DNA from 3 places in the Bacillus sp. z14 (2026) genome. Region 1 is predicted to be linked to each of the others. Evidence: riboswitches for the same ligand, from Rfam matches in the RefSeq annotation. Region 1 holds a riboswitch; each other region holds the start of a gene.
What was found. Region 1 has a riboswitch for S-adenosylmethionine ahead of AC4G3O_RS13715 (methionine ABC transporter ATP-binding protein). Riboswitches for the same ligand answer to the same signal wherever they lie in the genome.
Positions count from the first base shown of each region.

Region 1 (6,109 bases):
CATTTACTTCTTCAAGTAAATTGAGGCAGCGCAGAAGTGTACTTTTACCGGATCCAGAAGGGCCGATTAAGCAGACAACTTCGCCTTCTTTAACCTCAAGACTGATATCCTTTAGTACTTCCAGCTTCCCGTATGATTTTTTTAATCCTTTTACTTTAAGCTTTCCCATTTTGGATCTTCCTTTCCATACGGTTTGATACCTTAGTTAAAATCATAATAATGATAAAGTATATAAACCCTACAATCAGCCACATTTGGAAGGACTCAAGGTTTCTGGCAATAATGATTTTTCCGCTTTGAGTCAATTCATTAATACCAATGATGGATAGGATAGAGGTATCTTTTAATGTAATGATAAATTGGTTAATGATAGATGGAATCATCAGACGGATTGCCTGTGGAAGGATAACCTTTGCCATTGCCTTTTTATATGGAAGACCAAGGCTTCGGGCAGCTTCCATTTGTCCCTTATCAACGGATTCGATACCACCGCGTACAATTTCAGCCATATATGCACCAGCATTTAAGCTTAATGTTATGATACCGGCAGCAACTGCAGATATACGGAAGTCAAGTGCTGCTGGAATACCGAAATAGATAAAGAAAGCTTGAACAATCAGTGGAGTTCCTCTAAAGATATCTACGTAAATGACGCCGATTGCCCTTAAGATTTTGAGATGGGACACACGCATCAGACCAAATATAATACCTAGGATACATGCTATAACGAGAGATACGACAGTCAATATCAGGGTCATTTGAAGACCTTTTAACAGACTTGGCATACTTGATTCTAATAAGCCGAAGAAACCGTTATTAGTATCGGTGCTTTTTTCTGCCTTCAAGTACTTATCCATAATATCCTGATATTCACCGGATTCTTTTAGATTGGCTAGACCTGTATTGAACTGCTCAATCAATTCCGCATTTTGCCCTTTAGCGACAGCAAATCCATAGGAGCCGCCTTTTTCTTTTTCAGTAACGATTTCTAATCCGTTGCCTTGCGTAATCCCATATGCCAGAACTGGGTAATCATCAAAAACAGCTGCAGAGTTACCTGTTTTAACATCGTCATACATATTGGCGGAATCATCAAAGGTTACCGTTTTAAAGCCATATTTATCTTTTATGCTTTCTGCAAAGCTGGCACCTTCTGTACCTGTTTTAATGGCTACCTTTTTTCCTTTTAAATCTTCATAGGATTTAATCTCTTCATTTCCCTCGGCAACCGCCATTACGACACCAGATTCAAAATAGGGATCGGAGAAATCAAATTTCAGTTGTCTTTCATCTGTTATACTCATTCCGGCAATAACGCCGTCTACTTGATTGGACTCTAGTGCTTGTACGGCTGCATTAAATCCAAGCGGCTTAATTTCTACTTCAAACCCTTGATTTTCAGCTATAGCATTGAGTAAATCGATATCTATACCTACAAATTCGCCATTCGTTTCCTGGAATTCAAATGGGGCAAATGTAATATCTGTTGCAATCTCATATTTTTTTCCTTCTGCTTTCGTGTTTAAAGCCGGGAATATAAATGAAGCAATCATGACAATAGCCATTGCTATTAGGAATGTGAATTTTGAAAATTTCTTCATTGTGAACCTCCTTCATATAAGTAACGTTTAAAAACCCTCTATATCCAATTGGGGCGGGTTAAAAGGGATGTTTTAATCTTATAACAGAATGTATGTATCTCTATGAGTATATATAAAGATACGGTTTTTTGGCAATCAATACTTACCAAATAATATTAGATTACTATAAGATTTCCATTTATTTGTTGTGAAGAAAAAGATGTAATAAAGGGTGGAGAAATAAAAAAAGAGCAGTATTATACGTATTTAATCTAATAAAATATATAGAGATTTGTAAATGGAAAGTACTTCCTAAATGTTATGTGAAAATAATCTAACTCACATATTAATACTGATTATGTATGGAAAACAGCTGAGAATGCTTTAACCATGTAAGTGTATCTTAAGCAAATTTTAGTTCTGAAGAATGAATTCTAAAGTATATTTCCATTTGTGCTCTAATTCTTTTGGAACTACATCCAGTATGGGTATTGATCTATAGAATTTAACTCCAAAGCCCTCCTCTTAATAATGTAAACACTACCTATTATGAGTATTTATGACTAATTTTATTTACCCTATTCAACACGATTCTAACTATATATTTAACAATAATTTAAATATGGATAATAAAATTAGTCCAGTTGTTAAAAAATAGATCAATCCTCGAGTGAGGATGATCTATTTTCTTCAGTATATATTATTGTAAATTCTTAATTGTAATACCGTTAACAGGTAAAAAGTTTTCCCCGGTATCCAGGTACGTTACAGATACCTCATCGTTTTCCTGCAGATATATGATCAAAGGATCCTTTTCAGAGGACATATTGTAGCTTTGTCCATTATCCAGAAGGAACGAAACGACGGTATATTCACCTGATTTTTCTTTATAGACTCTGATAACTTTCCCATCGATTTTCTTCTCAACACTTGTGGAGGTGCCGTTAACCGTTCCGCCGCCTTTTTGAAGTGCTGTTTTGTATAGCTTTAAGGCTTCATTTGGCGTTGACCCATATGCTGTTATTTCAGGATTGGCAGCAGATACAATGAAATAATTTTGTAGGAATCCATTTGAATCCAGGACTCCTGTTAACCAACTGGCTTCACCGTAAAAATTATAGATGATGGGCATTTCTCCTTCCCATTTCTTTTCTATAAACTTCTTCTCGATAATTTGCAGGGCACCCTGTGAATCCATGTAGGATTCCTCCATATTACCTGTATAATAGACAGCTTTACCTGTCCTGGAATTTGTGAGCGCATAGCCGAGCATAGAATCGACGCCTTCTTTAGGACTCGTGAAATCAGTGAAATAATACATATCTCCATTTTCATCAAAGATCGGACTTACATTCGCTTCGGTACCCTCATCAGAAGGCAGTTTAACATCTGATTTTCCAAATAGGCTGTTCCAATAGCCATGAATATAATTTCCGAAGTAGCTGTTTTGTGTACTGACGACTTCTGGTGCAACGGCACCATCAATAAATTCGGGCGCTTCAGAAAGGGAATAAGAGTTGGACTTCCCAGTTTTGGCATCCATCACCACAACACCTTTTACCTTAAAGCCATTTCTGGCAGAGACAAAATCACCATAAGAGCGAATATAAAATGGCGTGCCATTATCATCTACTTCAAGCTGTGAATCCCCATAGAATATGTAGGATGGATACTGTAGACGAATACGGCGCTCTGTTTCTTTATTGAAGAATGCAGAAGGAGTGTAGATCATTTCTGCATCAACAAATTTTGGGTTGGCTGATGAATCTGTAGCACTCAATATAAAGTAACCAGGAGTTTCTTTCCCTTTCAGCCATTTGAAGAATCCTGAAAATTCGACTGGAGCAATATAAACATACTCACCATCTACTTTTTGGATTTGTAAATTCCCTAATTCGTAGTAGCTCGTATTTGGTACCTGGCCAAATGCTTTTTTCATTTTATTGCGCGCGTATTGAGGAGGCACGCTGGCCGGCTTTTTATTTTCATCAAATGTTTGAATTTCTTCTTTGATGTCCATTTTAGCTATAGTATACTTTTCATCGGCATTGAACAGAAATGCCGTTAAAAAATAGAGACCGACAAGCAAACTACCTGCAAATAAAATACCCTTAATGGTTCTCTCCATACCCGTAGCAAGCATTGAACCCAGCAAGGTTAGTATGATGACAAAAATCCAAAGAGAAGAGATAGTTTGATCCAATAGGGTGAAGTAATAAAATAAAAATGCTCCAATCGTGATTAATGCAGCTAAGCTGACAAAAACAAGCAGTTTTGTTTTCCCCTTCATATGGATACGTAATTTTTCATTATTTTTGAATGGCACAAGAATAAGTGCCGATATAATCCCAATGATAATGGAATAGATGAAGATATTTCCCACAAAGTACCCCTCCTTATTTTTTCTATAATTTACCTTAATATCCTATACGAATAACTGGCCAAAATGATTCATGAATTGGAAATATTCATGAATTTTAGTTGCTGTAACTTGATTTAGGATATTCTTTATTATAAATCAAAAATATTTTAAATATTATAAATTATTATTGACATTGCTAAACAAGATAGGATATAGTTGGAAACATCAAATTTAATTGAATAGCAAGCGATTCTTATCGAGAGAAGTGGAGGGATTTGGCCCTATGATACTTCGGCAGCGGATTTTTACTATGGTAAAAATACTGTGCTAATTCCAACAAACATCTGTTTGAGAGATAAGAGGAAGCTTTAAGCGAACATATTTCTACTTGTCTTTTTATGTATATGTTCATACAAAGCCTCTTCTGTCTAATGACAGAAGGGGCTTTTTGCATTTCGAATTTTTTAGGCCTGGAGGAGAGAACATGATTGAGTTTCGAAACATAAAAAAGTCATATCAAGCAAATGGTCAAAGCGTAGATGCTCTGAGAGGCGTTCATTTAACGGTTGAAAAAGGGGATATTTTTGGAGTGGTAGGATACAGCGGGGCCGGGAAAAGTACACTTTTGCGTTTAGTTAATATGCTTGAACGGCCTACTGAGGGGGAGGTCCTTTTGAATGGTAAATCGTTTGCCAGTCTCAAAGCAAAGGAATTAAGGGCAGAGAAAAAGAAAATCGGGATGATCTTTCAACATTTCAATTTACTTCAATCTAAGACGGTATTTGATAATGTAGCGATTCCATTGATACTATCCGGCGTTCGTAAAGAAACGATTCAAAATAGAGTTCGAGAATTACTGGAGTTCGTGGGGTTATCAGCTAAGGGTCGAAGTTACCCGGATGAATTGTCAGGGGGACAGAAGCAGAGGGTTGGAATTGCGAGAGCTCTGGCCACGAATCCATCTATCCTGCTATGTGACGAAGCTACATCGGCATTGGATCCGCAGACGACCAGGGATGTTTTAGAGCTATTGAAAAAAATAAACCGAGAATACAATATAACAATTTTGCTTATTACACATGAAATGTCGGTGATTAAAGAGATATGCAATAAGGTCGCTGTCATGGAAAATGGGAGGGTTGTTGAGCAGGGTCCTGTTCTTGATATTTTTTCCAAGCCAACCACTGAGGTTGCCAAGCGGTTTGTTAGAACAGTCATTCACGACGAGATTCCGCAGAGCTTTTTGAAATCCTTAAAGGAGAATAAACCAGCAGTTTGGAAACTTAATTTTTTGGGATCTTCGTCTGGCAAGCATCTACTTTCAACAGTGGCGAAAAGTTTTGATGTCCATTTAAGTGTTCTTTCTGCCAATATTTCTGAAATACAGGAAACCCCTTTTGGGAATTTAATCGTTGAGGTCATCGGTGAAACAGAAGAAATAAAGAAGGCGATCCAATACATAGAGAGTGAGGATGTGCTCTTGCAGGAGGTTAAGCTATCATGAATGAACAGTTTTTAGGAATGGAAATTACACTTGAACAGTTACTGATTGGATTCAGTGACACACTCTATATGGTTTTCTTCTCCTTACTATTCGCGGCCGTGATTGGATTGCCTTTAGGGATTTTACTCGTCATAACGAGAAAGGGTCACATTCTGGAGAATAAGTGGGTGTTTAATATATTGAACCCAATCATTAATATTTTACGCTCGGTTCCCTTCATTATTTTATTGGTGGCTTTGATTCCATTTACACGATTGGTTGTTGGATCGGCGATTGGAACGAATGCCGCCATTGTACCGCTTGTATTTTATGCAGGTCCTTATATTGCCAGATTGGTTGAAAATTCATTATTGGAAGTTGATAAGGGAATTATTGAAGCAGCTCAGTCAATGGGCGCGACTGAATGGCAGATCATTTTTCGGTTTTTAATACCAGAGGGACTTAGCTCTCTTGTTTTAACCTTTACAACAGCAACTATTGGGCTGGTTGGAGCCTCAGCAATGGCAGGGGCAGTAGGAGCTGGAGGAGTTGGAGATCTTGCCCTCACCTATGGTTATCAGAGGTTTGACACTAACACCATGATTGTAACCGTTGCGGCACTGGTAATCATTGTACAGCTTTTACAATCCATAGGTAATACGCTGGCTAGAAAAATAAGAAGAC
Region 1 is NZ_JBZFQK010000003.1:568,599-574,707, reverse strand. It holds gene AC4G3O_RS13730 (amino acid ABC transporter ATP-binding protein) at 1-169, opposite strand, end outside; gene AC4G3O_RS13725 (amino acid ABC transporter substrate-binding protein/permease) at 156-1,601, opposite strand; gene AC4G3O_RS13720 (YrzE family protein) at 2,281-3,963, opposite strand; SAM riboswitch class I at 4,193-4,304, shown strand; gene AC4G3O_RS13715 (methionine ABC transporter ATP-binding protein) at 4,427-5,446, shown strand; gene AC4G3O_RS13710 (methionine ABC transporter permease) at 5,464-6,109, shown strand, end outside.

Region 2 (6,109 bases), on a different contig from region 1:
AGTTCCTGACGAACGCTTGACAATATGACCTTGTCGGTTGTGACCCGGCTTGGGAAATTTCTTTCTGTGTGAATCAATCCCTGTTCCTCCATTTCCTTATACGCTTTTTGAGCAGTATTGGGGTTTATTTTTAGAAGATTGGCAAGCTCACGTCGAGAAGGAATCTCCTCTCCGCTTGCAAGCCGACCGGTCGCTATTTGTTCTTTGAAGTAACGGACAACTTGTAAATATACAGGATCCCGGTTATTAAAGATGATGTTCATTAATTCATCTCCTATGGCTTTTTAACCAATTATTAGTGTGTGTACTATGTAGTTCATACACTTGATATGTGTACTATACAGTTAATACACTAAAACTGTCAATAGGATAGTAAAAAATTCCCTGAAATAGTTTTAAAACGTGTAATTATTTAAGAAGGGTCATGGCAAAATAATAAGGATTCTCTGGGGAAGGAGTTTACTTGTTATGCATAATACAGGCCTGGTTCTAGAGGGTGGCGGAATGAGAGGGCTATATACAGCTGGAGTTCTGAGGTATTTGATGGAACAGGATATATATGTGCCATATACAATTGGTGTTTCAGCTGGTGCATGTAATGGCTCTTCTTATATTGCACGGCAAATAGACCGTAATTATGCGGCGAATATCGATTATGTCTCACACCCGGAATACCTATCCTATAAACGTTTTCTGAAGAAACGTGAATTATTTGGAATGGACTTTATTTTTGATAAAATTCCAAATGAACTGGTCCCATTTGATATAAAGGCTTTTTGTGAAGCAAAGGAACAGTTTGTCGTGGGTGTTACAGATTGCGTAACAGGCGAACCTGTATACTATAGAAAAGAGCACCTAATAAAAGATATTACAACGATTCTGCGCGCATCCAGTTCGATTCCTTTTTTTGCTCCGGAAATCTCTTATGATGGAAGAATGCTGCTGGATGGCGGTGTTGCCGATCCAATACCGATACAAAAATCTCAAGCAGACGGGAATACGAAAAATATCGTTGTGCTTACTGGGAATAAAGGCTATATGAAAGCATCGTCGCTTGATTGGCTTGGAAAAAGAAAATATAAGAACTATCAAGGGCTGCTAAAGGCTCTTCGCAAACGGCATATCGTTTACAATGACACGATCCGCTATTTGGAGGAACAAGAAGAAAAGGGACTTGTCGTCATTATTCGTCCATTAGTGAAATCAGATGTCAGCCGTGTTGAGCGTAACCCTAAAAAGCTGAAAAAGCTGTACAATCAAGGATATGCTGAAGCCAAGGCTGCTTATGGAAAAATCAAACGGTTATTATAATAAAAACCCATCACTTAAATGGTGATGGGTTAACGTTTAGTATGAAATTAGGCTAATTCTGATTGTAAGTAATTCCAGATTAACTGGGCAGTATGTTCAATAGAGCTGATATGGGTTCTTTCAAAAGCATGTGAAGCATCAATGCCGGGTCCAATTAATCCGTGTATGATATCATAGCCGGCACGGATGGCAGCAGAAGCATCAGATCCGTAAAAAGGATATATATCTACACGGTAATCAATCTTGTGTTGCTTTGCCAATTCGACTAAATGCTGACGCAGGCCATAATGATAGGGTCCGCTAGAATCTTTTGCACAAATGGAAACACTGTATTCATCCGTAGATTGTCCTTCTCCAATTGCTCCCATATCTACAGCCAGGTATTCAACAGTTTCAGCAGGAATGTTGGAGTTTCCGCCATAGCCTATTTCTTCATTATTTGAAATTAAGAAGTGGGTCGTATAGGGGAGAGTGATGCCTTCTTCTTTTAACTGTTTAATGATATACATCAGTATGCCGACACTCGCTTTATCATCTAAATGACGGGATTTAATAAATCCATTGTCTGTCAGTTCAACACGGGGCTCGAAGGAAACAAAATCACCTACAGAAATACCTAGACCTTCTGTATCCGTCTTGCTTTTTGTCACAGCATCAATTCGAACTTCAATCGTTGCATCCTCGCGTTTAATATCTCCCATTTTCTGATAAACATGGACAGAAGTTTGATTTAAAAGAATCGTCCCTGTAAACGTTTTACCTTCAGCTGTATGGATTTTACAATATTCGCCTTCAACAGAATTCCAACGAAATCCGCCGATCATCGATAATTTTAAACGCCCGCTTGGTTTGATTTCTTTCACCATAGCACCTAATGTATCTACATGGGCTGTTAGAAAACGGTGCTTTGAATCATCCTGTCCCTTGATTGTTGCCAATAGGGCACCTTTATTTGTTTTTACTGCAGGTATTCCTTGAGATTGTAAAAACTGTGCTACATGATCAATTACTTCCGTTGTATAGCCGCTCGGACTTGGAATGGATACAAGGTCTTTTATGTACTGGAAAATTTCCTGGCCATTGGCTTTCATGGTTCCGAATCACTCCTTTTTATGTATAGATTTATTATATACCTTTGTTAAAAAGTTGGACAATAAAGGCAGAAATAACTTGCTTTTTTAGCAGTAGGACTGTAAATTTATAGTTAAATAAATATTCTGAAAAATCTTATCAAGAGAGATGGAGGGACAGGCCCTGTGAAGTCTCAGCAACCGCCAATATGGAAAGGTGCTAATTCCTGCAGGAACAATCATTCCTGGCCGATAAGAAGGGACTCACTCTAATGAAAAGTCTTCTTCTTGAAGACTTTTTTCGTTTTTAAGCATATTTTTATTCACTGGGAAAATGAGTGGATGTAAGTAATTCGTAACTTTGATGGCAAATTAGAGCCGGATGAAGGTAAATCAGAGTAACTGTATTTCGGGGATTAATAAAGAGAGAGGGGTCATACATATGACAACAGTTAAAATCGAAACACTCTTAGCTCAAATAGGCAATCGAAGTGAAACACAAACAGGTACTGTTAATCCGCCAGTTTATTTTTCCACAGCCTATCGCCATAACGGAATAGGGGAATCAACAGGGTTTGATTACATAAGAACAGGAAACCCAACCAGAAAATTATTAGAGGAAGCAATTGCCGAGCTAGAGGGTGGTAAACAGGGATTTGCCTTTAGTTCAGGTATGGCTGCCATTCACTCATTGCTATGTTTATTTTCTCCAGGTGATGAAATAGCCGTCTCTGCCGATCTGTATGGAGGGACATATCGGTTATTTGAGCAAATATGGAAGACGTATGGCATCAAATTTAACTATTGCCATACATATGAAGATTTCGCTGAATCCATTACGGAAAATACGAAGGCCTTCTTTATAGAAACACCGACAAATCCGCTTATGCAGGAAATGGATATTAAAGAAATTGCTCAACTGACCCAATCTAACAATCTACTGCTCCTTGTGGATAATACGTTTTATACACCCATTTTGCAAAGACCGATTGAGCAGGGAGCAGATATTGTTGTCCACAGTGCCACCAAATATTTAGCAGGACATAATGATGTATTGGCTGGATTAATTGTCTCAAAGAGTAAAGAGGTTGGTGCGCGCCTAGAAGAATATCAAAATGCAACAGGCGCTGTACTGCCGCCATTTGACTCCTGGCTTGTGATGAGGGGAATGAAAACATTGAGCCTAAGGATGAGGCAGCATGAGGAAAATGCTAAGATAATCAGCCGATTTTTAAGAGAAAGAGAAGAAGTGACAGATGTCCTTTATCCTGGTAAAGGGGGGATGATATCGTTCCGGCTGAAATCAGAGGAATGGATCAATCCATTTTTAAAAAGCCTTCGCATCATATCTTTTGCTGAAAGTCTGGGTGGAGTAGAAAGTTTAATGACGTACCCTGCTACACAAACACATGCGGATATCCCTGAGGAAGTGCGTACACAAAATGGAGTCTGTAATTGTTTGCTGCGCTATTCTGTTGGGATAGAGCATGCGAATGATTTGATTGATGATCTTATTCAAGCTTTTGAATCATTATCGGCTTAGGTTATTAGAAATTTGAACTTTACAGGCATTTAGGTGCATCATGAAGGATTCCAGAAGTAATACCTAAAAAGGATAAATTAGAAAATTATGCAAATTAACGACCCGTTTTGATATACTATACCAAAATGGGTCTTTGGGGAGAATGAAAATGGCTGAACTGGTGATTTCTATTAGCAATCTTCAAATGCATTATGGATCGAAAGAAGTACTTCGAGGAATTAATCTTGATGTAAACAAGGGACAAATTATTGGCTATATAGGTCCCAATGGGGCGGGGAAAACTACCACAGTTAAAATATTGCTTGGACTCCTTACAGACTATACAGGCTCAGTGAAGGTCTTTGATAAAGAGCTTTCTGAGGATAGGATTACCTATAAAAATAGAATTGGCTATGTGCCTGAATTGGCAGATTTATATGATGTATTGACTGCACGTGAATATTTGACTTTTATAGGTGAGCTTTATGGCTTATCTTATGAGCAGGCTGACCAAAAGGCTTTTAAACTAATGAGGCTATTAAATATTGAAGAAATGTATGATTCACGAATAAATAGTTATTCAAAAGGGATGAAGCAAAAGGTTCTATTAATTTCAAGCCTTCTTCATAATCCGGATATTTTATTTTTAGATGAACCTTTAAGCGGTCTCGACGCGAATAGCGTTATGGTCATTAAAGAATTGCTTGGACTGCTGGCAAGCGAGGGAAAAACTATTTTTTATTCCTCACATATCATGGATGTCGTCGAGAAAATTAGCAATCGAATTATTTTACTGCATGAAGGCAGGATTGTTGCAGATGGAAGCTTTGCAGAATTACAGGATGTTGGCAAGGAAGGAACTCTTGAAGAAATTTTTAACCAATTAACTGGTTTTACACAGCATCGTTCAATTGCCGAAGATATTGTATCTGTTGTTAAAGAGGATTAATAGATGAAAAAATTTATGAGTTTGCGTGTGTTGGATAGAGGACAAAAGCTCTTTCAGTGGATGGGAATTGATTATCCGGTTATGAGAAGAATTCTTCAGGTTAAGCTTACAATGGATGCCAGAAGAGTTCCAACTTTGATGAATGATGGGTCTGGAAATACAGGTAAGGATTCAAATCAATTTTTAAAATCCTTATGGGTTTATGCGCTTATGGGTCTAATACTGATTCCTTTTATTATTATGGGTGAAAATTATTTTTTCCAAATGAGTATGTTGTTTGCGGTATTTATGTTTTTTATCATTACATCTTTAATATCTGATTTTTCCCATGTGATGCTTGATATACGGGATCAGTCTATTTTATTGTCTAGACCGGTTGATGGGAGAACGGTCTCGGTGGCAAAGCTGATACATATTATTATTTACCTTGGCACAATAACCCTTATTTTTATTGCGCCTGCGTTCATTGCTGCTATTGTTACTCAAGGAATTGGCTTTAGTCTGTTATTTTTGCTGGTCATTATATTGATTGATATATGGATAGTCTTGCTTACTGCTTTAATCTACTTGGTTATTTTAAAGTATTTTGATGGAGAGAAATTAAAGGATTTTATCAGTTATGTACAAATCTCCTTGTCTATTTTAATGATTGTTGGCTATCAACTAACGGTAAGGATATTTGACCTTGTAGATAGGCAAGTAGAATTTACACCAACTTGGTGGAGCTATATTCTTGCGCCTATTTGGTATGCCGCTCCCTTTGAGGTAATACTAAATGGGAATTTTGCATGGCAATATATTCTCTTAATCAGCTTGGCTGTAATTGTACCGCTTGTTTCTGTCATTATTTATATTAAAAATGTTCAAAACTTTGAGCAGTATTTACAAAAGTTAACTAATCATACAGGAGCCTTATCGAAAAAGAAACGCAGTCATTTTTCAATGTTCCTATTACGAAATAAAGAAGAACGAGTCTTTTATCATTTCGCAAAAAACCTCATGAAAAACGAACAGGCGTTTAAACTGAAGGTATATCCATCTATTGGAATGGTTATTATTTTTCCGTTTATTACACTACTCAATCAATTCGGGGAAAATGGATGGAAAGGTATTCAAAATGGCAGCGGTTATTATACAATTTATTTCAGTGCGCTTATGATTCCAACTATTGCTATTGCACTCCGATATACCGATTCATATAAAGGAGCATGGATATACAGGGCCTCTCCATTACAGAGTGCTAAGTCTATCTTTATA
Region 2 is NZ_JBZFQK010000001.1:914,707-920,815, reverse strand. It holds gene AC4G3O_RS04330 (GntR family transcriptional regulator) at 1-263, opposite strand, end outside; gene AC4G3O_RS04325 (patatin-like phospholipase family protein) at 469-1,311, shown strand; gene AC4G3O_RS04320 (M42 family metallopeptidase) at 1,359-2,402, opposite strand; SAM riboswitch class I at 2,536-2,640, shown strand; gene AC4G3O_RS04315 (methionine biosynthesis PLP-dependent protein) at 2,824-3,924, shown strand; gene AC4G3O_RS04310 (ABC transporter ATP-binding protein) at 4,067-4,852, shown strand; gene AC4G3O_RS04305 (ABC-2 family transporter permease) at 4,856-6,109, shown strand, end outside.
Region 2: linked by a shared signal. The riboswitch ahead of AC4G3O_RS04315 (methionine biosynthesis PLP-dependent protein) and the one ahead of AC4G3O_RS13715 (methionine ABC transporter ATP-binding protein) in region 1 are both predicted to bind S-adenosylmethionine.

Region 3 (6,109 bases), on a different contig from region 1:
TATCATTTTGATATGACAATCATCCAGGCTGTGCAGGGGAGTATTAATGAATTAAGCACAAAAGTACTTACCTTTATAACTAATCTTGGATCAGTTGATGGCAATATTCTATTGGTTATCCTATTCTCTGTGTTTTTATTATTTAAAAAACGTGTATTAAGTGTCATATTCTTAATCATCACGACATTATCGGGCGGTTATGTTAACCATTACTTAAAATGGATTTTCCAGCGGGAGAGACCAACATTGAATCCATTGATCGAGGTAAATGGCTTCAGCTTTCCGAGCGGTCATGCTATGTCATCTTTTATCCTATACGGCGCACTTATGATCATAACTACCAGAATCACGAAGAATTGGCCCATTAGATTGGCTGTCTATGCGATTTGTATTTTTATGATTTTAACGATGGGCTACAGCCGAATCTACTTGGGTGTCCATTATCCGAGTGATGTAATTGCAGGGTATATTGCAGGATGTGCATGGCTTGCTATCATTGCTACTGTATTTACGTTTGGGGAATATCGGAAAACAAAAGGTTCGAAATCGTAATAGGCTGTCCATAAGCCATAATGGCTTATGGACAGCCTATTTTTTTAGGAATCTTGGCGGTCTGAAAATAACAAAACGTTTCTAAGGAAATATTTGTTATAATAATTTATAAAGAAAAAAATTCTGGAATAAGTAAACAAGGGGATTTTAGTATGATTGATTTGATTATTGGGTTGTTAATCAATGGTTTAGTAATAGTTGCGTTTTTAAACATCAACAAATTTAATGCCCAAAAACTAAAATTATCAATAGTAAGTCTTATATCAACTATTATTGTTGTAGTTGTTCCTACCTTAGGTTATCGATTTGATAAGAGTATTGGTGATTATTATTTCGGTTTTCCTGCTGATATTTTAGTTTATCATGGTGGAATGCTGTTTTCTTTAGTCTCGTTTGGCTTTTTGTTTAACTTCTTTTTCTTTTATTGGGTGTTTAAACTAATAGTTAAATTAGGAGTGCTTATTAGGCCTGTGAACAAGGGAAATTATTGATGTTATTTAAAAGGGGTTGCTTAGGCTGCTCCTTTTCTTATAGGGTTCCCATTTCGCTTAATGCAGCAGCCAAAGTTAGTTACTTCAGTGTGAAATAGACGTAGCGGTAAAACCGCAATATCGGTTAACGATGTTATGTTGGGATAGCTGAAGAAGAGAAAGTATAATTTTTAATTAAGGTAATATTAAGTGATAATCGTTGAATGCCTTTTTGTGTTGAACTTCTTATGGCAGTAAAGGTTCAGGATAACGAAAAAGAGTTTTACATAAGAATAAGGAATTGATAAAAATCAATTTAATAGGGAGAAAAACATGGGGCATTAGTTGAATAATTGCGACAATAAAAAAGCTGTCTCTCTTTAAGTCATCAGCAACAATACTTGTGAACAGAGAGCAAATAAAAGAGATCCATTAGCAAGGGATAGGAATTTTCAATCACCTAAAAAAGACAACCAGAGTCATTATGTTATCAATAACATATATGGTATAATTTTCATGCAACTACTTGGTGCGGGTGGTATGCGCCTTCTTTTCCTTATATAAAGGAGAAGGGAGGTGATATACTTATGGATTTTCTAATAGCTCTGGCAAAAGATGTAGCAATGATCTTTTTCACGACCCTTGCTGCCGGCATCGCCACGCGATTCGCCAATCTTCAGCTAAAGGGCAAACGAAAAACCACCCCGCGCCGACCAAAGCATAAGGGTGGTTCCTCTAAGAACTAAACTATTTGCATACCACTCGCTAGTAGTTGTACCAGGGAGTATCCAGCTCTCTGGTTTTTTAATATATGTGTATATGTTTATAATATACCCTAAATAATAGAAATTCAATCAAAACTGATGGAGGAGCTTATGGTTTTTATAGGTTGAAAAGGGTCAGATAGAAAGAGTGTCTAAGCTTGAGTGGAATTTCTAATATTCATAAAAAGGGCTATTTGATGGCTGTGACATTTATAGATAAGCACGGTTTGAGTGGTTTCGTTTGAACCTTAATAGACTTAAAGCCTGTATTAGTTAGCACCTCTCTAATCTCTTCGGCAAAGGCATGAGCCTGTTCTTCGGTTGCTTCTTCCTGCCTTGGCTGCACGGTTATAGTCAGTTTTCCATTTTCTTTTAATAAAGAATGTATTTTTTGAATACAAGCCTCTTGATCTTCCCATAATGGATAGCTATTTACACTAAATATTTTATCGTACACCATTGGATTGGGAATCCCGAGAACAGTTCCATTAAACAAACGAAGCTGATTGCGGTTGAGTTGTTCTTGATTTCGTTTGCTCGCATTTTTCACCATTTCTTCTGATGGATCGACACCATCTATTTGGATGGTAGGGTACTTCTCAAAAAGCATGTGCATTCCTTCACCTGGGCCAAAACCAACTTCTAGCAGTGTGTCATTTGGGGTAATAGTCAATTGATCAAATGTCCATTCGTATAATTCCTCATTTTCATAGGCCATTATTTTACCTGCAATCTTTCCGAGGACACCAGTTGGATTTTTAAACTGATTCGTTATTATTTCCTTCATCTAACATCACTCCTACCCCATACATACCCAAAATACTAAATCGTTAACTCTTTTGGATTAATTATCAAAATAGATTGAAATAACTGAAAATTTATAGTAAATTAAGTAAATATATAATTTCATATTCTTATCTAGAGAGATGGAGGGACTGGCCCGTTGAAATCTCAGCAACCTGGATGGTAATCCAAGGTGCTAAATCCAGCAAGCAATGCTTGAGAGATGAGAGACCTTAGGAAAGAGGGCTTTCATGATGAAAGCTCTTTTCTATTAGTCTGTTTTCCTCATCAGAGACATTAACCAACTAATTAGGGGGAAAGACAGTGAAACTACTGGAAACGTTAAATGAAAAAATTCTAGTCGCAGATGGGGCGAGTGGAACACTTTTATATTCATTTGGAATTGATAGTTGCTTTGAAGAGCTTAATTTGACAAACCCCAATCAGATCAAAAAGATGCATAGAAGTTATATTGAGGCTGGTGCTGATGTGATTCAATCGAATACATTCGGCGCAAATTTTCATAAATTAAAGCGCTATGGTCTCGAAAGGGAAGTTTCTCAAATTAATAGAGCCGGAATGAAAATAGCGAAAGATGCGGCTGATCCAAACACATTCATCATCGGCACGATTGGCGGCTTGCGGAGCTTTAGGAAATCAGAATTAACACTAACGGAAATTAAGGGATATTTCGATGAACAGCTGACCGCTTTATTGGATGAAAAGCCGGATGGCATTTTACTTGAAACCTATTATGATTTAGACGAATTATTAACGGTAATAGAGTCGGCTAGAAAAATGAGTGATCTTCCTCTTATCGCGAATATTTCTCTGCATGAAACAGGCCTTTTGCAAAATGGTATGCATGTCAGTGAGGCGTTTTCTCTTATGAAAAAAACAGGCGCTGATGTGTTAGGCATCAATTGTCGGATGGGTCCCTATCATATGATTCGCTCATACGAAGAAGTACCTTTATTGGAAGATACCTATTATGCGGCTTATCCAAACGCCAGCTTACCTGATTTATCAGATGGAAGATATGTCTATTCGACAGAAGCGGATTATTTCATTAATAGTTCAAGGCAGCTTGTGAAGCAGGGGGTCCGGCTGCTAGGTGGATGCTGTGGTACAACTCCTGCCCATATTCAGGCCATTCGTAAAGGAATCGAAGATCTTCATCCTGTAAAGGTGAAAGATTTTGTAGCCAAGCCGAAGCATCAGCCTATATCATATGAAATCATTCAATATAAACGAAAAGGTCCAGATACAATTTCAGGTAAGGCAAAAAAACAAACGACGGTTATCGTGGAGTTGGACCCGCCAAAGACGTTCGGCCTGGAGGATTTTTTAATAGGAAGTCGCTACCTATTAGATTCGGGTGCCGATGCGATTACACTTGCGGATAATTCATTGGCGTCACCGAGAATATCCAATCTTGCGGTAGCGTCGATTTTACAATCAAAGTTAAATACGGTGCCTCTTGTTCACTTAACTTGTCGAGATCATAATCTGATTGGCTTGCAATCTCATTTAATGGGCATGCATTCCCTTGGATTATCAGAGGTGTTGGTGGTGACTGGGGATCCTTCAAAAATTGGTGATTTTCCGGGCGCGACTTCTGTATATGATCTTTCTTCAATGGACCTGATTTCATTGGTTAAGCAATTGAATGAGGGGCGCTCCTATTCAGGAAAATCGCTGGGTAGCCGGGCGAATTTCGATATCGCAGCTGCCTTTAATCCAAATGTAAAGTACATAGATAAAGCCGTACAGCGAATGGAAAAGAAAATTCAGGCTGGAGCTGATTATTTCTTAACCCAGCCCGTGTTTAGTATTGAAAAATTAGAGGAAGTATACGCGGCAACCAGGCATATAACAAAGCCGATTTTTATTGGCATTATGCCTTTAACGAGTCACCGGAATGCAGAGTTTTTACATAATGAAGTGCCAGGTATTTCATTGCCGGTTCATGTTAGAGAGGCGATGGAAAGAGCCGGAACGGATAAGGAAGCCTGTGCTCGCGAAAGCTTTGCCATTTCAAAAGAATTAGTGGACGCGGCAAGTGAACTATTTAACGGTATCTATATTATTACACCTTTTATGAAATATGAATTAAGCGGGCATTTGGTTCGGTACATCAAAGAACAGAAATCAGTTGTAAATAAGGAAGTGCATCTATCATGAGAACAGAAAAATTGAAAGAGTTATTGGCTGAAAGAATAGTTATTCTAGATGGAGCAATGGGAACCATGATTCAGGCGCATCAATTAATAGAGGATGATTTTGGCGGGGAACAATACGATGGGTGTAATGAGTATTTAACGCTAACCCGCCCGGATGTAATCCAATCGATTCATGAAGAGTACTTGGCAGCAGGTGCGGAAATTATTGAAACAAACACATTCGGGGCAACTCCAATTGTACTGGATGAATATAATCTTGGTCACCTGGCATATCAGCTGAATAAAGAATCAGCTCAATTGGCTCGAAAAGCAACAGAACAGTTTGACAGTCCTGACAGCCCTCGCTTTGTTGCAGGTTCGATGGGACCTACGACCAAAACCTTATCCGTAACAGGCGGAGCCACTTTTGAACAATTGGCAGATTCATATGAAGAGCAAACGAAGGGCCTGCTTGATGGGGGAGTTGATTTGCTTCTCTTGGAAACATCGCAGGATTTATTAAATGTGAAAGCAGCTTATATTGGAATGAAAAGAGCATTCTCATCTTTAGGCAGGGAAGTTCCATTAATTATCTCAGGAACGATTGAACCAATGGGGACTACTCTAGCCGGTCAAACCATTGAAGCTTTTTATATATCGTGTGAGCATATGAATCCTCTTGCAATCGGGCTTAATTGTGCAACTGGTCCAGAGTTCATGGCTGACCATATCAGGTCTTTATCTGAATTAAGCACTGCTGCAGTAAGCTGTTACCCGAATGCGGGATTACCAGATGAAAATGGCCAATATAATGAATCGCCTTCCTCCCTAAGCAAGAAGATCAAGCAATTTGCCGAAAAAGGTTGGATTAATCTTGTTGGCGGCTGCTGCGGAACGACTCCTGATCATATTCGAGCTATTAAAGAAGCGGTTACCGGAATTGAAGCGAGGCAAATTAATGGCAAACAGGGTAATCATGCTGTCTCTGGTATTGATGCCTTAATCTATGATGATTCAATGAGACCTTTATTTGTAGGTGAACGGACAAATGTGATTGGATCCAGAAAGTTTAAGAATCTGATTAAGGACAGGAAATTTGAAGAAGCTTCCGAGATTGCTAGACAGCAAGTCAAAAAAGGAGCCCATGTAATAGATGTGTGCCTAGCTGATCCAGATAGCGATGAAGTGTCTGATATGGAAGAATTCATGAAAGAAGCGGCTAAAAAAATAAAGGTGCCTTTTGTTATCGATTCAACCGATGAAATGGTCATCGAAAAAGCACTCCGCCATTCTCAGGGTAAAGCAATCATTAATTCGATAAATTTAGAGGATGGGGAAGAACGCTTTGAGAAAATTGTTCCATTGGCAAAAAAGTATG
Region 3 is NZ_JBZFQK010000001.1:460,731-466,839, reverse strand. It holds gene AC4G3O_RS02045 (phosphatase PAP2 family protein) at 1-552, shown strand, start outside; gene AC4G3O_RS02040 (hypothetical protein) at 705-1,043, shown strand; gene AC4G3O_RS02035 (hypothetical protein) at 1,610-1,768, shown strand; gene AC4G3O_RS02030 (class I SAM-dependent methyltransferase) at 1,977-2,573, opposite strand; SAM riboswitch class I at 2,698-2,799, shown strand; gene AC4G3O_RS02025 (bifunctional homocysteine S-methyltransferase/methylenetetrahydrofolate reductase) at 2,894-4,753, shown strand; gene metH (methionine synthase) at 4,750-6,109, shown strand, end outside.
Region 3: linked by a shared signal. The riboswitch ahead of AC4G3O_RS02025 (bifunctional homocysteine S-methyltransferase/methylenetetrahydrofolate reductase) and the one ahead of AC4G3O_RS13715 (methionine ABC transporter ATP-binding protein) in region 1 are both predicted to bind S-adenosylmethionine.